4 regions of the Martinezella sp. CNPSo 3957 genome follow, and region 1 is predicted to be linked to each of the others. Evidence: predicted binding sites of a transcription regulator. Region 1 holds the regulator's gene; each other region holds the start of a gene.

The links. Region 1 encodes PhoB, which activates phosphate uptake and scavenging genes when phosphate is short. Its sites were predicted from a motif close to TGTCATNNANCTGTCAT; they were not measured.
Region 2: the regulator PhoB is predicted to act here: its motif matches at 2,178-2,194, upstream of AC13QE_RS27715 (DUF1045 domain-containing protein).
Region 3: the regulator PhoB is predicted to act here: its motif matches at 1,967-1,983, upstream of phnC (phosphonate ABC transporter ATP-binding protein).
Region 4: the regulator PhoB is predicted to act here: its motif matches at 2,409-2,425, upstream of AC13QE_RS09745 (acid phosphatase).

What each region holds. Positions count from the first base shown of each region.
Region 1 is NZ_JBXSOU010000005.1:118,958-123,614, forward strand. Features, by position in the region: gene argF (ornithine carbamoyltransferase) at 1-790, opposite strand, end outside; gene AC13QE_RS14315 (aspartate aminotransferase family protein) at 864-2,063, opposite strand; gene AC13QE_RS14320 (hypothetical protein) at 2,062-2,361, shown strand; gene AC13QE_RS14325 (GcrA family cell cycle regulator) at 2,488-3,024, shown strand; gene phoB (phosphate regulon transcriptional regulator PhoB) at 3,115-3,798, opposite strand; gene phoU (phosphate signaling complex protein PhoU) at 3,830-4,543, opposite strand; gene pstB (phosphate ABC transporter ATP-binding protein PstB) at 4,595-4,657, opposite strand, start outside.
Region 2 is NZ_JBXSOU010000017.1:35,739-40,395, reverse strand. Features, by position in the region: gene phnE (phosphonate ABC transporter, permease protein PhnE) at 1-797, shown strand, start outside; gene phnE (phosphonate ABC transporter, permease protein PhnE) at 806-2,152, shown strand; gene AC13QE_RS27715 (DUF1045 domain-containing protein) at 2,342-3,028, shown strand; gene AC13QE_RS27710 (alpha-D-ribose 1-methylphosphonate 5-triphosphate diphosphatase) at 3,044-4,183, shown strand; gene phnN (phosphonate metabolism protein/1,5-bisphosphokinase (PRPP-forming) PhnN) at 4,180-4,657, shown strand, end outside.
Region 3 is NZ_JBXSOU010000017.1:40,678-45,334, forward strand. Features, by position in the region: gene phnD (phosphonate ABC transporter substrate-binding protein) at 1-880, opposite strand, end outside; gene phnC (phosphonate ABC transporter ATP-binding protein) at 976-1,830, opposite strand; gene AC13QE_RS27740 (pyridoxamine 5'-phosphate oxidase family protein) at 2,055-2,609, opposite strand; gene AC13QE_RS27745 (DapH/DapD/GlmU-related protein) at 2,704-3,321, opposite strand; gene phnL (phosphonate C-P lyase system protein PhnL) at 3,318-4,025, opposite strand; gene phnK (phosphonate C-P lyase system protein PhnK) at 4,035-4,657, opposite strand, start outside.
Region 4 is NZ_JBXSOU010000003.1:266,983-271,639, forward strand. Features, by position in the region: gene AC13QE_RS09735 (LysM peptidoglycan-binding domain-containing protein) at 1-244, shown strand, start outside; gene AC13QE_RS09740 (ABCB family ABC transporter ATP-binding protein/permease) at 449-2,335, shown strand; gene AC13QE_RS09745 (acid phosphatase) at 2,465-3,163, shown strand; gene AC13QE_RS09750 (phosphatidylserine decarboxylase) at 3,470-4,168, shown strand; gene pssA (CDP-diacylglycerol--serine O-phosphatidyltransferase) at 4,291-4,657, shown strand, end outside.

The DNA.
Region 1 (4,657 bases):
GCAGGCAATGCATGAACAACGCGTCTTTGCCGGCCTGTGCCATCAAAGCCTTGTTGACCTGATAGGGCTGGAAGACGTTGTGACCGCGTGCCCGGTGCTCCTGATTCATGGAAACCCAGGTATCGGTTACCACGCAATCGGCGCCGGCGACCGCACGGTCTGCATCATGCGAGAGCATGATTTCGGCGCCCTCGTTGCGGGCCCAGTTCAGATAGTGATCCTTCGGCTCGGAACCAAGGGGTACCGCCATATTCATGCGATAGCCGAAACGGGCGGCCCCTTCGATCAGCGAATGCAGCACATTATTGCCGTCGCCCGTCCAGGCAAGCGTCTTGCCCTTAATAGGGCCGCGATGCTCTTCGAAGGTCATGATATCGGCCATGATCTGGCAGGGGTGCGTGTCGTCGGTCAGCGCATTGATGACCGGAACAGTCGCATGTTCCGCCAGCTCCAGCAGGCGGGAATGATCGGTCGTGCGGATCATGATCGCATCGACATAGCGCGACAGCACTTTCGCCGTATCGCCGATCGTCTCGGCGCGGCCAAGCTGCATTTCGGTGCCGGAGAGGAACAGCGTCTCGCCGCCGAGCTGCCGCATGCCGACGTCGAAGGAGACGCGGGTTCGGGTGGACGGCTTCTCGAAGATCATCGCCAGCATCTTGCCGGCAAGCGGCTTGTCGGCCGTGCCGGCCTTCTGCGCGCTCTTTCGGACGATCGCGTCATCGATGATGTTGCGCAGATCGGCAGCCGGAACGGCAGAGAGATCGAGAAAGTGTTTCGGAGAAGCCATGTCCTTACCTGTACTCCAGAAAAAACAATAACGCCCGCGTGGGGCAGGAACGCCCCGACAGCGGGCGTTGAATTCAAGCCGATTTCTTGGTGCGGGCAGCGCGCGCACGCTCGGCGGCGCGCTCCAGGCGAGCGAAACCTTCGCGTGCTTCCTCGGCAGTGACGACCAGCGGCGGCAGCAGGCGGATGACGTTGTCGCCGGCCGGAACGCCGAGCAGACGCTCGGCACGGATCGCCTGCAGCAGGTCCGCCTGCGGAATGGCCGCCTTGATGCCGAGCATCAGGCCTTCACCGCGAACGTCCTCGATGATGTCAGGAAAACGATCCTTGAGCGAGGCGAGCCCCTGGCGGAAGACCAGCGAGACATCGCGCACATGCTGCAGGAAGCCTTCGGCAAGCACGATATCGAGAACCGCATTGCCGACTGCCATGGCGAGAGGATTGCCGCCATAGGTCGAGCCATGCGTACCGGCCTTCATACCGGAAGCGGCTTCTGCCGTCGCAAGGCACGCACCGAGCGGGAAACCGCCGCCGATACCCTTGGCGACCGCCATGATGTCAGGCTTGATGCCGGACCATTCATGGGCAAAGAGCTTGCCGGTACGGCCGACACCGCACTGAACTTCGTCGAGGATCAAAAGCAGGCCGTGCTCATCGCAGATCTCCCGCAGCCCCCGCAGGAATTCGTTGGTCGCCGGGCGGATACCGCCCTCGCCCTGCACCGGCTCGATCAGGATCGCAGCCGTCGCATCCGTGATGGCGGCGCGCACGGCGTCGAGATCGCCAAACTCCACCTGGTCGAAGCCCGGTGCCTTCGGGCCGAAGCCTTCGATATACTTCTCCTGGCCACCGGCGGCGATCGTTGCGATGGTGCGGCCGTGGAAGGCGCCTTCGAAGGTGATGATATGGAACTTCTCGGGATGCCCCTTGGCGAACTGATAGCGCCGCGCAGTCTTGATGGCGCACTCCAGCGCCTCCGCGCCCGAATTGGTGAAGAACACCTTGTCGGCGAAGGTCACCTCCGTCAGCCGCTTCGACAGCTTCTCCTGGCCGGGCACCTCATAGAGGTTGGACAGGTGCCAGACCTTGTCGGCCTGCGCCTTCAGCTCGGCGACAAGATGGGGATGAGCATGACCGAGCGAATTGACCGCGACGCCGGCTGCGAAATCGAGGTAGCGTTCGCCATTCTCAGTGACCAGCCAGACGCCCTCGCCTCGCTCGAACCGCAGCGGAGCGCGCAAGTAGGTGTCGTAAAGCGGCGTGGTCTCGGCCATGGCCATATCTCCTGATCACAACTTTAAGGACCGATCGCTTCCATTTGATGAAACGGGTCCGAAAAAATCAAAAATGCCGCCTTGCGGCGGCTTGGGCACTATTGATGTTTTGCACCGCGATGTCAACAAAACTGCCGTTTTAGCAGGTGCGAGAAAACGCTTGCCGGCAAAAGAGATGCATCGGGCGGCGCCTATGGCAGAAATGCCACGCCCGGACAGCAAGTTGGGGAAAACCTCGAAATCGATTCCTCAAGATTCCCGCGACTCTTGTCACGGAGTCAGCCTCACACTAGGTTAAAAACCAATTGCTAGACTGCATGCGGCGGAACTAGTCACCACAATTTTAGAGCGTTTCGCGCCTCGATACCATGCGAGGCAATGGTGAGGGATTCTGCCATCGGAAACGCGACAGCGGAGACAGGGCATGAATTGGACAGACGAACGCGTCGAGAAGCTGAAAAAGCTATGGTCCGAAGGATTGAGCGCCAGCCAGATCGCTGCGCAGCTCGGTGGCGTGAGCCGTAATGCCGTTATCGGCAAGGTGCATCGCCTGAACCTCCCCGGCCGAGCGAAGGCGGGCGGCACGACAACCGCAGCGCGCACGCCGAAGCGCAGCGCAGCGGCACCTCGCGCTGCGACCTACGGATCGCGCGTTGCTACCCGCACGGTGGTTGCCCGCCAGCAGGGCGCAACCATGCTGAAGGAAGAGATCGAGATCGATTCCGTCAATGAAATCCAGTATCGCCCGGCATCGAACGTCGTCGTTCCGATCTCCCGTCGCCTCGGCCTGACGGAACTGACGGAGCGTACCTGCAAGTGGCCGGTCGGCGATCCGCTGAAGGACGATTTCCATTTCTGCGGCAACGAGAGCCCAGATTCGTCGCCTTACTGCACCTACCATCAGCGCCTGGCCTACCAGCCGGTGCATGAACGCCGTCGGCCAGCGCAACCACGCGGCTGAGACGCGCCATCGATGAGATAAAAGAAACGGGCCCTGGGGCCCGTTTTCTGTTTCCGCCGCTATGTCGAATGCCTGATCGGGTATCCCCGCTCAGGCCTCCATGGAGTAGCCCGCGCCGCGAACGGTGCGGATGACATCCTGCATATTGGAGAAATTGAGCGCCTTGCGCAGGCGGCCGACATGGACGTCGACCGTGCGTTCGTCGACGTAGATATCGTGACCCCATACGCCGTCGAGCAGCTGCGAACGCGAGAAGACGCGGCCCGGCGAGGACATCAGGAACTCCAGCAGGCGGAATTCCGTGGGCCCCAACCGCACTTCGCGGCTCTTGCGGTGGACGCGATGGGTTTCGCGATCCAGCTCGATATCGCCGCAGCGCAGCACCGTGGAGAGAACCTCCGGGCGGGCACGCCGCAGCATCGCCTTGACGCGAGCCATCAGCTCCGGCGTCGAGAACGGCTTGACGACATAATCGTCCGCGCCGGTCGAAAGCCCGCGCACGCGCTCGCTTTCCTCGCCGCGCGCCGTCAGCATGATGATCGGCAGACGCTCCGTCTCCGGCCGCATACGCAGCCGGCGGCAGAGCTCGATGCCGGATACGCCGGGGAGCATCCAGTCGAGGATCAGGAGGTCGGGGATGCGCTCCTGGAGACGCAGCTCGGCCTCATCGCCTCTGAGGATCGTGTCTACCTCGAAGCCTTCGGCCTCAAGATTGTAGCGCAGCAGAACGCTGAGCGCTTCCTCGTCTTCTACAACAGCAACTCTCGGAACCATGCGCCTATGGTCTCCTTTCTTCGCTTTCGGATTATTCCGTCACTGCGCCGACGGTATTGGCGGTATCGTCCTTCGGGCGCTCGCCTTCCGGCTGCGCGCCCGTCGCCATGTAATAGATCGTCTCGGCGATGTTGGTGGCGTGGTCGCCGATGCGCTCAATGTTTTTGGCGCAGAAAAGAAGATGCGTGCAGGTGGTGATGTTGCGCGGATCTTCCATCATGTAGGTCAGCATCTCGCGAAAGAGCGAGGTGTACATGGCGTCGATTTCCTCGTCGCGTTCGCGGATCGACACGGCCTTGTCCGGCGAGCGGGTCGCGTAGACATCCAGAACTTCCTTGAGCTGGCTCAGCGCCAGTTCGGAGAGATGCTCGATGCCGCGAGCGAGACGGCGCGGGACACCGGTGCCCTGCACGGCGATGACGCGCTTTGCGGTGTTCTTGCCGAGATCGCCTACGCGCTCCAGATCGGAGGCGATGCGGATCGAGCCCATGATTTCACGCAGGTCAGCCGCCATCGGCTGACGGCGGGCGATGGTGACGATCGCCTTGTCGCCGACTTCGCGCTCGGCATGGTCGAGAACGACGTCGTCGGAGATGACCTTCTGGGCCAGGGCAGTGTCGCTGTTGACCAGCGCGCGTACGCTATCGCTAACCATCTGCTCTGCCAGGCCGCCCATTTCAGCAATGCGGCGCGTCAGGAACTTCAGGTCTTCGTCATAGGCAGAGAGAATGTGAGTGGAGACCATTTTTCTATCCTCAAGGTGAACTGTGTGAAATGAGCCGCGCGCCTGACATCATCAACCAAAACGGCCCATGATGTAATCCTGCGTGCGGAAATCGTCGGGATTGGTGAACATCTT
Region 2 (4,657 bases), on a different contig from region 1:
TCGACCGCCTGCCGCATCTCTTCGATTTCCTGAGCTGGCTCATTCCCAAGGACTGGGCGGACGTCTACCGCGCGCTTTTCGACCTGCAGAGCCCGAACGGGGCCAATGGCGCCGGCGGCGAGGAGTTCAATTTCCCGCTCGGCCGCGTTTATGTTTGGGGTGATTTCTACATTCCCGAATATTTCGAGCTGATGATCGTCACGATCAACGTGGCGCTGGTATCGACCATCATCGGCTTCGTCTTTGCCGTGCCTTTGAGCTTCTTCGCTGCGCGTAACATCTCGCCATCCAATCCGATCCGGCTGGTGACCAAGCGCATCATGGAATTCCTGCGCGCCTTTCCCGAGATTGTCATCGCCGGACTGTTTTCGGCGATCCTGTCGATCGGCCCGATCGCCGCCATCATCGCCGTCGGCCTGCATACGATCGGTGCGCTCGGCAAGCTCTTCTATGAAGTCGTCGAGAATATCGACATGAAACCCGACGAGGGCATGCGCGCCGTCGGCGCGAGCTGGAGCGAGCGCGTCCGCTTTGCCGCCCTGCCACAGGTGCTGCCGAACTTCATGTCCTATGCGCTGCTGCGCCTCGAGATCAATGTTCGCGCCTCCACCATCATCGGCGCCGTCGGCGGCGGCGGCATCGGGGAGGAGCTGAAGCTTGCCATTTCGCGCGGTTTTGGCGCCAAGACATTGGCGCTGGTGCTGCTTCTCTTCCTGACGATCATCGCCGTCGATCAGTTTTCCGCATGGCTCCGCCGCCGTCTGGTCGGCGAACATGCCTTCCTTTTGCAGCATTGAGGTTGACCATGTCCATCATCGACGCAAGCCGCATGCAGGAAATGGAAGCACGTTACCCGGAGGTTCTTCACCGGTCCTTCCGCCAGCGCTTCGGTGCGCTGATGATATTCCTCGGCGTCATCCTCTACGGCATCTATGCAGTCTGGTTCTTCGATCTGCCGAAAGTCATTTCGGAAGCACGCTGGGAACGCGTCGGCATCTACCTCAGCGAATGGGTGAGCTATGACGTGCAGCCGGAGTTCCGCATCTCCGGCGACAAGATCACCATCAAGTATCCGCGTTTTTCGCCGCTGGGCGACAATCCGAATCCCGACTGGGTGAAGACCAACCCCGATGGCAGCATGACGGTTTCCGTCAGCGGCACGAGCCGCACGGTAACCGTCACCAAGACGCAGGCCATCGTGACGGCGCATGGCATCACAATTCCGATCGATATTGCCGGCGATGTGCCGAAAATCGTCGGCTCCGAGCCCGTTCCCAGCTGGATGACGGTCTATGACGACAATATCCTGGTCAATCTCGGCTTTGCGGGCGATGCCAGCATTTCCACCGACCGCGTGAAGATCCGCAAGCGCTTTCTCGGCTGGGCCAACTTCGTCTTCGATACGCATTCGCCGTTCTTCGACAAGCCGGCGAGTGAGGTCATCAGCCTGATCGTTTCAGGGCCGCGGCTGGACCCTACGCAATCCAATCTCTCGCTGGCATTCGACAATGTCTGGAACAATAGCGCATGGCAGCACGGCGACGTCTGGACCAAGCTGTTCCAGACCATCGTTATGGCTTTTCTCGGAACGTTGCTCGGTTCGCTCGCGGCATTCCCGCTCGCCTTTCTGGCGGCCCGCAACATCACGCCGAACCGGTTGCTCAATCAGGTGCTGAAACGCCTCTTCGACTTCCTGCGTTCGGTGGACATGCTGATCTGGGCATTGTTCCTGACCCGCGCCTTCGGCCCCGGCCCGCTTGCCGGCAGCGGCGCGATCTTCCTCACCGAGACAGGCACGCTCGGTAAGCTCTACTCCGAAGGCCTGGAGAATATCGACAACAAGCCGCGCGAGGGCGTGAAATCTACCGGTTCGCCGACCATTCTCGTGCATCGCTATGGCATCGTGCCGCAGATCGTTCCGGTCATCGTCAGCCAGACGCTCTACCAGTGGGAATCCAACGTGCGTGGCGCGACCATCATCGGCGCCGTCGGCGCGGGCGGCATCGGCCTCAAGCTTTGGGAGGCGATGCGCACCAATTCCAACTGGGAAAACGTCGCTTACATGGTGCTGCTGATCCTCATCGTCGTCTTCCTTTTCGACGCTGCATCCAACGCCTTGCGCTCGCGCCTGATGGGCACGCGAACGAAATAAAAATGATCGGGAAAAAATCGTTTCCCATCATCATTCTGTCACGGGAATCCGGTAGCGCAGGCCGGCAAGACCGTAACGGTCAGGCCGGCTTTAGCCGGATTCGAACCGTTGCTGCCTTGCTGCTCTTGCGGTTTGAAGCAAATCACCCAACAGTGTCCGGCGCAGCCGATTTTTCCAAGGAATGCAGCCTTGCGCTATGCTCTCTACTTCACGCCGCCAAAAGACGATCCGTTGACATCGCTTGCCGCTCGCTGGCTTGGCCGCGACGCTTTTTCCGGTGAGATTTTTTCCGACAAGGCCATGGGTCCGCTGCCGGAAGGCCATGCCGAATTGACGGCCGATCCGCGCCGCTACGGCTTTCATGCCACGCTGAAGGCGCCGTTCGAGCTGGCCGCTTCGGTGACCGAGCGCGATCTCCTCGAAGTTGCCGCCGAATTCGCCGGGCAGGCCAAGGCTTTCACCATTCCGGAGCTGGTGCTCGGCCAACTCGGTCATTTCTTCGCGCTCGTGCCCAGCGCCGTTTACGAGCCGTTACAGGATTTCGCTTCACGCGTGGTCAAGACCTTCGAGCCTTTGCGCGCACCGCTTTCAGACCATGACATCGCAAGGCGTAAGCCGGAAGGCTTGACGGAGGCGCAGCGCGCCAATCTGCTGCGCTGGGGCTATCCTTATGTCAATGACGAGTTCCGTTTTCATATGACGCTGACGGGACGCGTTCCGGCCGAACGGCAGGCCGAGATGCACGAGGTGTTGCGCGAACGTTTCGCCGAGCATACCGGCAAGCCGCTCGATATTTCCGGCCTCGCCATCTTCGTCGAAGAAGAGCGTGGTGCTCCCTTTACCGTCCGTTCCTGGCTGCCGCTTGCCGGCGCCTAATATGAAAGAGCCGATATGACCAAAGAAACCGTCCTTTCCAACGCCCGCATCGTCCTCGAAGACAAGATCATCGAAGGTTCCGTGCTGATCCGTGACGGTCGCATTGCCGCCATCTCCGAAGGCAAGTCCGATATCGGCGAGGATTTCGAGGGCGATTTTCTGATCCCCGGGCTGGTCGAACTGCATACGGACCATCTGGAAGCGCATTATTCCCCGCGCCCGGGCGTTCGCTGGAACAAGACGGCGGCGATCCAGGCGCATGATGCCCAGATCGTCACCTCGGGCATCACGACCGTATTCGACTGCCTGCGCATGGGCTCGGACGAGGATGGCGGATTCGAAAAGGGCGAGATGCGCGACATGGCCGACGCGATCCAGGCGGCCCAGCGTGAAGACCGCCTGCGCGCCGATCACCTGATCCACCTGCGCTGCGAAGTCTCTTCTGACAATGTTCTCGACCACTTCCAGGATTTCGAGAAGGACCCTTACGTGCGTCTGGTCTCGCTGATGGACCACGCGCCGGGCCAGCGCCAGTTCCAGACGATGGATCAGTACATCTTCTACTATCAGAAGAAGCGCGGGCTCAGCGACGAGGCCTTTGCCAAGTTCGTTGCCAAGCGGCAGGAAGAATCGGCCAAGTATGCCACGCCGCATCGTGACGCGATCTCCAAGGTCTGCGCCGAACGCGGCATAACGGTCGCCAGCCATGACGATGCAACGCTCGCCCATGTCGACGAAGCCATCAACTACGGCGTTCGCCTGGCGGAGTTTCCGACCAGTATCGATGCCGCCAAGGCTTCCCACGGTGCCGGCATGAGCGTGCTGATGGGCGCGCCCAATATCGTGCGTGGCAAGTCGCATTCAGGCAATATCGCCGCACGCGACCTCGCCGAACTCGGCGTACTCGATGTGCTTTCCTCCGATTACGTGCCGCTCAGCCTGTTGCATGCGCCCTTCATCCTCGCGGACGAAGTCGAGGGCATTTCGCTGCCGCAGGCGATTGCCATGGTGACGGCGACGCCCGCAAGGACCGTTAGCCTGAACGATCGCGGCCGCATCGCAGAGGGCCTGCGCGCTGATCTCGTGCGCGTCCGTCGCGATCATGGCGTTCCGGTTACGCGCTCCGTCTGGCGGGAAGGACGCCGGGTGGCATGAGCGCAAGCGCCAATCTCGAGCCGGCTAATCTCGGCTTGACGGATGCGACAGCGGGCACGCTCGCTGTCGTCGTCGGCCCGAGCGGCGCCGGCAAGGATACGCTGATGAACCTGGCCGCCCGACATTTTGCCGGCCGGCCGGATGTCCACTTCGTTCGCCGCGTCATCACGCGCGATGGCGATGCGGGCAACGAGGACCACAGAAGCGTTTCCGAAGCGGATTTCGATGCGATGGAACAGGCCGGCGCCTTCGCCGTCTCCTGGGAAGCCCATGGCCTGAAATACGGCATTCCGGCCGACGTCTTCGATGAGCTTGCGCAGGGCCATCTGGTGATCGCCAATGGCTCACGCTCGGCGCTGTATCACTTCCAGAGCGCATTTCCACGTCTGAAGGTCATCAACATCACGGCGACACGCGAAGTGCTGGCCGAGCGGTTGATGGCGCGTGGACGCGAGAGCCGTGAGGACGTGCTGA
Region 3 (4,657 bases), on a different contig from region 1:
TAACGGCGTTGTAGAAATCCGGGGTAACCTTGATGTAGCCCTTGAAGTCGCCGCCTTCGATGGCGTTGAAGCACTTGGCGTCGGTGGTCGGCAGCTTCAGGAAGAAGTCGGCCAGCTTGGTCTGCCATTCGGTGCCGAGAGCGTTGCGAACAACGAGCGGGCCGTTCGGGATCAGCGGCGAACGCCAAACTTCGACGAGCTTGTTCGGGTCGACGGTGCCCTTGTCGACGGCCTTGCGGAAGGTGCCGGAGGTGAAGCCATCCTTGAAATTGCCGATGCCCGAGGAATCGTCGACAGCAACGTCGACCTTGCCGTCATAGGCGGCGAGCAGGTTGTTCTCATGGCCGCCGTTGAACTGGGTCGAGGCGAAGAACTTGTCATTCGGGGCGCCGGTGGTCTTCGGAATCTGCGTCAGCGGAACGAGGTAGCCCGACGTGGAGTCCGGATCGGCATAGCCGAGCTTCTTGCCCTTGGCGTCGGCGATCGTCTTGATGCCGGAGGACTTGAGAGCGAGGCCGATCGAATAGTAGCCGGTCGCACCGTCGGTCTGCTGCGTGGTCAGAATCGGGGTAACGGCCTTCGGGTCCTTGATGGCGACGGCTGCGTAGCCGGAAGCGCCGAGTTCTGCGAAGTCGAGCGTGCCGCCGAGCAGGCCCTGGATAACGCCGTTATAGTCGGCAGCCGGGAACAGCGAAACCTTCTCGAAACCGAATTCCTTCTTCAGGTGATCTGAAAGGCAGGCGTAGTTGCGCAGGCGGTCGGCTTCGTTTTCACCGCCGAGAATGCCGACGCGGAATTCCTTGAGATCTGCGGCGTTGGCAGCAGCGCCGACTGCGAGCGCAACGAGCGCCGTAGCGGCAAAGAGTGCTTTCTTCAACATGGGTTCGTCTCCTGATTAACCGGTGTCCCCGGATGTCTTCGGTCTGATAGAAGAAATGCGCCCTTGACGCGGGCCTTCGATCCCGGCCGTCCCTCTCAGAGACCGGCCAGTGCCAGCGGTTGCGGGCCGGCAGATTCAGTCGCCGCGGCTTGGGCGGCCGGATCGGCGATGTTGATGGGTGTCGACGTCATAGTCTCGTCGATGCCGGCGCCGTCCTTGTCGGTGCCGTAGATTTCCTTGACGGCGGCTGCCGTCAGATCGGTCGGCTTGCCGTCGAAGACGACTTTGCCACCTGCCATGCCGACGATGCGTTCGCAGTAATTGCGCGCCGTATCCAGCGTATGCAAATTGGTGATGACGGTGATACCTTCGCGCTCGTTGATATCCCGCAGCGCATCCATGACGATCTTGGCATTCAGGGGATCGAGCGAGGCGATCGGCTCGTCGGCCAGCATCATCTTCGGCTGCTGCATCAGGGCGCGAGCGATGGCGACGCGCTGCTGCTGGCCGCCGGAAAGCGTGCCGGCCATCTGCAGAGCCGTCTGCTCGATGCCGAGGCGCTCGAGTGCCGCGATGGCTTCAATGCGTTCCTCACGGGAAAAGACGGACAGCAGGCTCAGTACCGTCGAGCGCTGGTTGAGGCGGCCGAGCATGACGTTGGTAAGCACGTCGAGGCGCGGAACGAGGTTGAACTGCTGGAAGATCATGGCGCAATCGCGCTGCCAGCTGCGCAGCGCACGGCCGCTGAGCTTCGAAACCTCGGTGCCGGCGAAATGGATGGAACCGGAACTCGGATCGGCGAGGCGATTGATCATGCGCAGCAAAGTCGACTTGCCGGCACCGGATCGGCCTATGACGCCGACCATCTGTCCCTGCGGTATGTCCAAAGTCACGGAATCGACAGCGAGCTTGTTTCCAAACCGGCGCGAGACATTCCTGAGTTCGAACATAGTGCTTCCCTTTCGCGGCTGCCGGGCTGCAGAAATTTCAGCGGTACCGGTGCTAAGAATGGGCGCATGCCCCTGCCTCGAAGGGAGTTTCGACGGGGTCGGCGCCAATCACAAGGCAACCGATTAGTCCCGCTTCATGAAGCTCCGATGTCAGTTTTATGTAACTGCTGTTACAATTCCCGTCGTTTTTGCAAGATTAGCCGGCTGAGAGCTTTCCGTTATGTTTAGCCGTCAAACATGCCCGTCGGCAGGCCGTCCATGCTGAAGCTATTCTTCTCGCGCCGATATTCTTCAATGCCATCAGGACCCTTGGCTTTGGCCCACTGGTCGAGGCTCGGCCTCTCGCCTTCATAGGAAAAGAGCGGTACGCCGAAGCCGCAGGAGGTCTGCACGAGATCGAAGTCCAGCCATACGATCTGCCGTGCGCCGAGCGGCTCTTCGCCCGCATAGTGATCGTGCAGCAATTCCCGATATTCGGGTGTCGAGCGATGGATGATCCGGCCGCGGCCATAGAGGCGCAGGATCATCGGCGGCCCTTCGACGGCGCAGAACATGAGCGTCAGCCGACCGTCGGCCTTCATATGGGCCGATGTCTCATTGCCGCTGCCGGTGCGGTCGAGATAGATGGCGGTATTTGGGGAGATGATGCGCAGGCACAGTGTTTCGCGGGGCGAAACATTGACCCGGGACGCCGATGTCGCAGATGCCGTGAAGAAGATGTGCTGCCGCGCGATGAAATCGCGCAGCCGGTCGTCGATGCTGGAAAATTGCTTTGCCATGAAGAACTCCTCTCGATCCCGTCCTTGCAAGGATCATCTGAAAGCTGGATCGCTTGTCACCGCCTCGCAAGCCTGATGAGGGTAGAAAGCGTCCTCAGGCGTCGTAGCGATCCAAAAACTCTTCCGCAGACAGGGCGCGGAAATCGGCAAGCGCCGTGCGCAGGCGGTCGTGATTCCAATCCCACCAGGCAAGTCGATCCATGCGCGCACCGACTTCGGCGGTGAAGCGTTCGCGGATCAGCTTGGCCGGCACGCCGCCGACGATCGTGTAAGGCGCGACATCTTTGGAAACGACCGCGCCCGCCCCGATGACGGCACCATTGCCGACCGTCACACCCGGCAGGATGGTGGCACCATGGCCGATCCAAACGTCGTGACCGATGACGACCCGGTTGTCCCGCCGCCAGGTGAAGAAATCGGTCTCCATATCGGCATCCGGCCAATAGTCGGCGGCGCGGTAGGTGAAGTGGTGCAGCGTGGCGCGCCATGTCGGATGGTTGGTGGCGTTGATGCGCACGGCGGCGGCGATGTTGACGAACTTGCCGATCGTCGCGCACCAGACCGCGCCGTCCTGCATGATATAGGAATAGTCGCCGATCTCGACTTCATCGATACGGCAGCGGTCGGAGACTTCGGTATAGCGGCCGAGCGTCGAATTGCTGACGCTCGCCGAAGGGCTGATGAAGGGCGTTTCGCCCAATTTGCGGCTCATGCGGCAGCCTTCCGCGGCGAGAACTGCGAGACGTCGAGAATGCGGCTGCCGACGGCTTCACGCACTTCCTCATCATGGAAGATGCCGAGAAGTGCGACGCCGGCTTCCTTCTTCTGCTCGATCATGTCGACGACAACGGCCCGGTTGCGGGCATCGAGCGACGCCGTTGGTTCGTCGAGCAGCAGGATGGCGTGGTCGGTGATGAAGCCGCGCGCAATGTTGACGCGCTGCTGCTCGCCGCCGGAGAAGGTGGCAGGCGGCAGCTGCCAGAGTTCCTTCGGCAAGTTCAGTTGTGCGAGCAGTTCTGCGGCCCTGTCGCGGGCCTCGCTCACGGTCACGCCACGGCTGAGCAACGGCTCGGCAACCACATCGATGGCGGCAACGCGCGGCACGGTGCGCAGGAACTGGCTGACATAGCCCATGGTCTGGCGACGGACATCGAGTACGGTGCGCGGATCGGCAGTGGCGAGATCGACGATCCTGTCCCGGTGAGTAACAAGGATTTGGCCGCTGTCGACGGCATAATTGCCATAGATCATCTTCAGCAGCGAACTCTTGCCGATGCCGGACGGACCGCCGAGCACGACGCATTCGCTCGCGGCTACGGAGAAGGAGACATCGGCGACGACAGGCAGGCGAATGCCGTCGCGCAGATGCATGGTGAAGCTCTTGAAGACTTCGGAAACGACGAGTGGGGTTGCCATGTTTGTTCCTCAGACCTGCAGGATCGAAGAGACCAGCAGTTGCGTATAGGGTTCGCGCGGATCGTCGAGCACCCGGTCGGTCAAACCGTGTTCGATCACCTGTCCGTCCTTCATCACCATCATGCGATGCGACAGGAGGCGGGCGACCGCGAGATCGTGCGTGACGATGATGGCCGAAAGGCCGAGATCGTTGACGAGGCCACGCACGAGGTCGAGCAGGCGGGCCTGCACGGACACGTCGAGGCCGCCGGTCGGTTCGTCCATGAAGACGAGGCGGGGGCCGGTCACCAGATTGCGGGCGATCTGCAGGCGCTGGCGCATGCCGCCCGAGAAGGCGCGCGGCTGGTCGTCGATGCGGTCGGCATCGATCTCGACCCGCTCCAGCCAGTCGATGGCGGTGTTGCGGATATTGCCGTAGTGGCGGTTGCCGATCGCCATCAGCCGCTCGCCGACATTGGCGCCGGCGGAAACCGTCATGCGCAGGCCATCGGCCGGGTTCTGATGCACGAAGCCCCAGTCGGTGCGCATCAGGAAGCGCCGCTCGGCCTCGTTCATGCGGAACAGATCGCGATAGGTCTCGTCGCGCATGTGGTATTCGACGCTGCCCGTCGTCGGCAGCAGCCGCGTCGAGA
Region 4 (4,657 bases), on a different contig from region 1:
CGAGCAGGCGCCCCTCTCGCAAGATAGCAATGCCGTCATCATCCGTCGCGGCGATACGCTGTGGCAGATTTCGCGCCGCATCTACGGCGCGGGTGTGCGCTATACGACGATCTATTTGGCCAATGAGGACAAGATCAACAATCCGGACCGGATCCTGCCGGGTCAGGTCTTCGGTCTGCCGAAGGACGCATTGCCGAATGCCGAGGCGCTTCATCGCAAGCGGCTTTCGGGCGAGCATCTCTAGCAGCAACGACGGTCCATCGTGAACATTGACAGCGGCCAGGCTCATCAGCGCCTGGCCGCTGCTTTTATAGGGCATGAAAATAGTATAAGCGTCCCCCAACCTTTATAGCCTTCGCACGACAGCCAGTCTTGGCTGGGAAGGCTCGCCAGCCGGCTGGGCAAACATTGCCACGCCCGGCGGCCCAATCATTCGCCGGAGACGGACATGGCAGGCCAGAAGAAAACCATATCGGCGGATTCCAGCAATCCATTGAATACGATCGTCAATCTCTGGCCCTATATGTGGCCGAGCGGGCGTATGGATCTGAAGATGCGGGTGGTTTGGGCGACCGTCTTCCTGCTGGTCTCGAAATTCTTCCTGCTGCTGGTCCCCTACTTCTTCAAATGGTCCGTCGATGCGCTGAACGGCAAGCTCGACATGCAGGGCATACTGCCTGCCTTCCTGGTCGGCGCTGTCGCCTTGATCATCGCCACGAACGCGACGCGCCTGATCCAGCTCGGCCTCAACCAGCTGCGCGACGCGCTGTTTGCGAGTGTCGGCCAATATGCGGTGCGCCAGCTCGCCTACCGAACCTTCGTGCACATGCACGAGCTATCGCTGCGCTTCCATCTGGAGCGCAAGACCGGCGGCCTCTCGCGCATCATCGAGCGCGGCACCAAGGGCATCGAGACGATCGTCCGTTTCACGATCCTCAATACGTTTCCGACCTTCATCGAATTCCTGCTGACCGCCATCATCTTCTGGCGCGGCTACGGCTTTTCCTATCTCGCAGTCACGGCCGTCACGGTCTGGCTCTACATCTGGTTCACCGTCAAGGCGAGCGACTGGCGCATCTCCATCCGCCGGACGATGAACAACAGCGACACCGACGCCAACACCAAGGCGATCGATTCGCTGCTGAACTTCGAGACGGTCAAATATTTCGGCAACGAGGAGATGGAAGCCAAGCGCTTCGATCAATCGATGGAACGATACGAAAAGGCGGCCACCAGCGTCTGGACGTCACTTGGCTGGCTGAACTTCGGTCAGGGTCTGATTTTCGGCCTCGGCACGACAGTGATGATGGTCATGTCCGGCTGGTCGGTCCTCAACGGTCAACACACGGTCGGTGACTTCGTCTTCATCAATGCCATGCTGCTGCAGCTCTCCGTGCCGCTCAACTTCATCGGCTTCGTCTATCGCGAAATACGCCAGGGCCTGACCGATATCGAGGAGATGTTCGATCTGCTCGAGGTCAAGCCCGAGGTGGTCGATGCGCCTGACGCCAAGGAACTTGTCATCGGTAATGGCGCGATCGCGTTCAAGGACGTGCATTTCGCCTATGATCCGGCCCGGCCGATCCTGAAGGGCATTTCTTTCGAAGTTCCGGCCGGCAAGACCGTCGCTGTCGTCGGGCCTTCAGGCGCCGGGAAATCGACCCTGTCGCGCCTACTTTATCGTTTCTACGATGTGCAGAGCGGTACGATCACCATCGACGGCCAGGATCTGCGAACCGTGACGCAGAAGAGCCTGCGTAAGGTCATCGGCATGGTGCCGCAGGATACTGTGCTTTTCAACGACACCATCGCCTACAACGTCCGTTATGGCCGGCCGGGCTCAAGCGAGGCGGAAGTGACGGCGGCCGCGGAGATCGCGCAGATCGGCGACTTCATCCGCCAATTGCCGGAAGGCTTCGAGACCAAGGTCGGCGAACGCGGCCTCAAATTGTCCGGCGGCGAGAAGCAGCGCGTGGCGATCGCGCGCACCGTTCTTAAATCGCCGCCGGTTCTGATCCTCGACGAGGCGACCTCTGCGCTCGACACGACGACCGAGCGCGAAATACAGGCCGCCCTCGATGTCGTCTCCAAGAACCGCACGACACTTGTGATTGCTCATCGTCTGTCGACCGTCATCGGCGCGGATGAAATCATCGTGCTGAAAAGCGGTGTGATCGCCGAGCGCGGCACACATGCCGAACTGCTGGCACGGAACGGGCTTTATGCGTCCATGTGGAACCGCCAGCGCGAGGCGACGCAGGCCGAGGAGCATCTGAAGCAGGTGCGCGAGAACGACGACCTGGGCGTTATCGACCGGCTGGCGCCGGCGAGGTGAAAAACTGCGGATGCATTGAATTATGTCCCCACGGCAACGTCGAGTGCATAGTGTTTATGCACCGATTGCTGTCACGAGACTGAGATGACAGCTTGCTAGGTACGAGGGTCTTTTGAACGGAGCCCCCAAATGCGTACTTTTGCCAAAGCTTTAAGCCTGTTGCTCGTCGTCGGCCTGGCCTCGCCGGTTTTCGCCGAAGATGCCAAGCCTTTCGCCGATGCCAAGGAGATCAACCTTCTCGATCTGTTGCCTCCGCCACCCGCCAATGATTCCGCGCAGATGAAGGCGGAGCTCGGCGAAATCCTAACGATTCAGGTGACCCGCACGCCGGAAATGGCGGCTCGCGCTGTGGCCGATGCCGAAGAGAACGTCTGGCGCTTCTCCGACGTCATCGACAATCCGAAATTCACCAAGGAAAGCCTGCCGAAGTTTTCGGCCTTCTTCGATCGCGTCGTCGAGACCGAAGGCGCCGTCGTCGATCCAGCCAAGGACGTCTGGAAGCGTCCGCGCCCGCATCTCTACAGTGATCTCGTCAAGCCGATCGTACCGCTCTCCAAATCCGGCTCGTATCCGTCCGGCCACGCCACGGTCGGCACGCTGATGGGCATCGTGCTCGCGAACATGGTACCGGAGAAGCGCGCCGTCATCATGGCGCGTGCCTGGGAATACGGCCATAATCGCATCGTCGGCGGCATCCACTACGCCTCCGATATCGAAGCTGCCCATATTGCGGGTACCGTCATCGCCGAAACCATCATGACGCATGACGACTACAAGACCGAGTATGAAGGCGCCAAGGCTGAGCTACGCGCCGCCCTCGGCCTCTGATTTCCTGTCGACCGACGCAGAACATAGGAGGCCGCCGTCATCGGCGGCCTTTTCATTGCGTCCTACAGGGGTTTCTACAGGCTACACTTTTCAACTCCGGGGAACGTTGGCATCTTGCTCGACACGGATTGCGTTGAGGACGAGCGTGCGAAAGCATTGCCCATGACAGAGTTTGCCTGTAGTCACGCTCGACTGGTATTCAGAGCAAGACCGCTTATCTTGTTCTCATTCTTTTGACTGGCATGATCTTGACGGAGAACCGGAGCCTGGTTCCTGGCGGGAATGCCCTAACGGAGTAGGCCATAGATGAGCTTGATGAACAGCGTACGCAATGTCATCGTTCCCGTACACAAGGAAGGCTATCCCTTCGTTGCAGGTTTCTTCGTCGCGTCGCTGGTGCTCGGTTGGATCTTCAAGCCGCTCTTCTGGATCGGCCTGATCCTGACGCTGTGGTGCGCCTATTTCTTTCGCGATCCCGAACGCATGACGCCCCAGGACGATGATCTGGCGATATCGCCGGCCGACGGCAAGGTTTCGAGCGTGCAGATGGTGACGCCGCCGGCCGAGCTCAACCTCGGCAGCCAGCCGATGCTGCGTATCTCGATCTTCATGAACGTCTTCGATTGCCATGTGAACCGCTCGCCGATGCGCGGCCGCATCACCAACGTCGCCTATCGCCAGGGCAGCTTCCTCAATGCCGAACTCGACAAGGCCAGCGAACAGAACGAGCGCAACGGCCTCGTGATCGAAACGAAGCATGGCGAAATCGGCGTCGTGCAGATTGCCGGCCTCGTTGCCCGGCGCATTCTTTGCTTTGTCCATCCGAACGAGCCGCTGGATGCCGGCGAGCGCATCGGCCTCATCCGCTTCGGCTCGCGCCTCGATGTCTTCCTGCCGGAAGGTGCTTCGTCGCGCGTTGCCGTCGGCCAGCGGGCGATCGCCGGCGAAACCGTCATTGCCGAATTCGGTTCGGCCAAGGGCGCAACCCTTAGCCGCCGCAGCTGAAGCCGAGAGTATTTCCGCCCTAAACGGAGGTACGGAAATACTCTACACCATTGTTTTCACGCAATTTCGGACGCAAAGCTGCTTCGCACTTTTGCTGGAATTGCTCTAGGAACACGAGCGAGATGAAGACGCCTTTTCCGCCTTTCGAGCCACACGGGCCTAATGACGAAGCGCGCGGACCGCGTCTCCGGGAAATTCCGTTGCGGCTGATCGTGCCGAACATGATCACCGTGCTGGCGATCTGCTCGGGCCTGACGGGCATTCGTCTCGCTTTCGAAAATCGCTACGAACTCGCCGTCGTGGCCGTGCTGGTCGCCGCCTTCCTCGACGGCATCGACGGGCGCGTCGCGCGGCTGATGAAGGCCACCTCGAAGTTCGGCGCGCAGATGGATTCGCTCGCCGATATCGTCAACTTCGGCGTTGCGCCGGCGCTCGTCGTCTATGTGTTCCTGCTCGACCAGGCCCGCTCGCTGGGCTGGATCGCGGCAC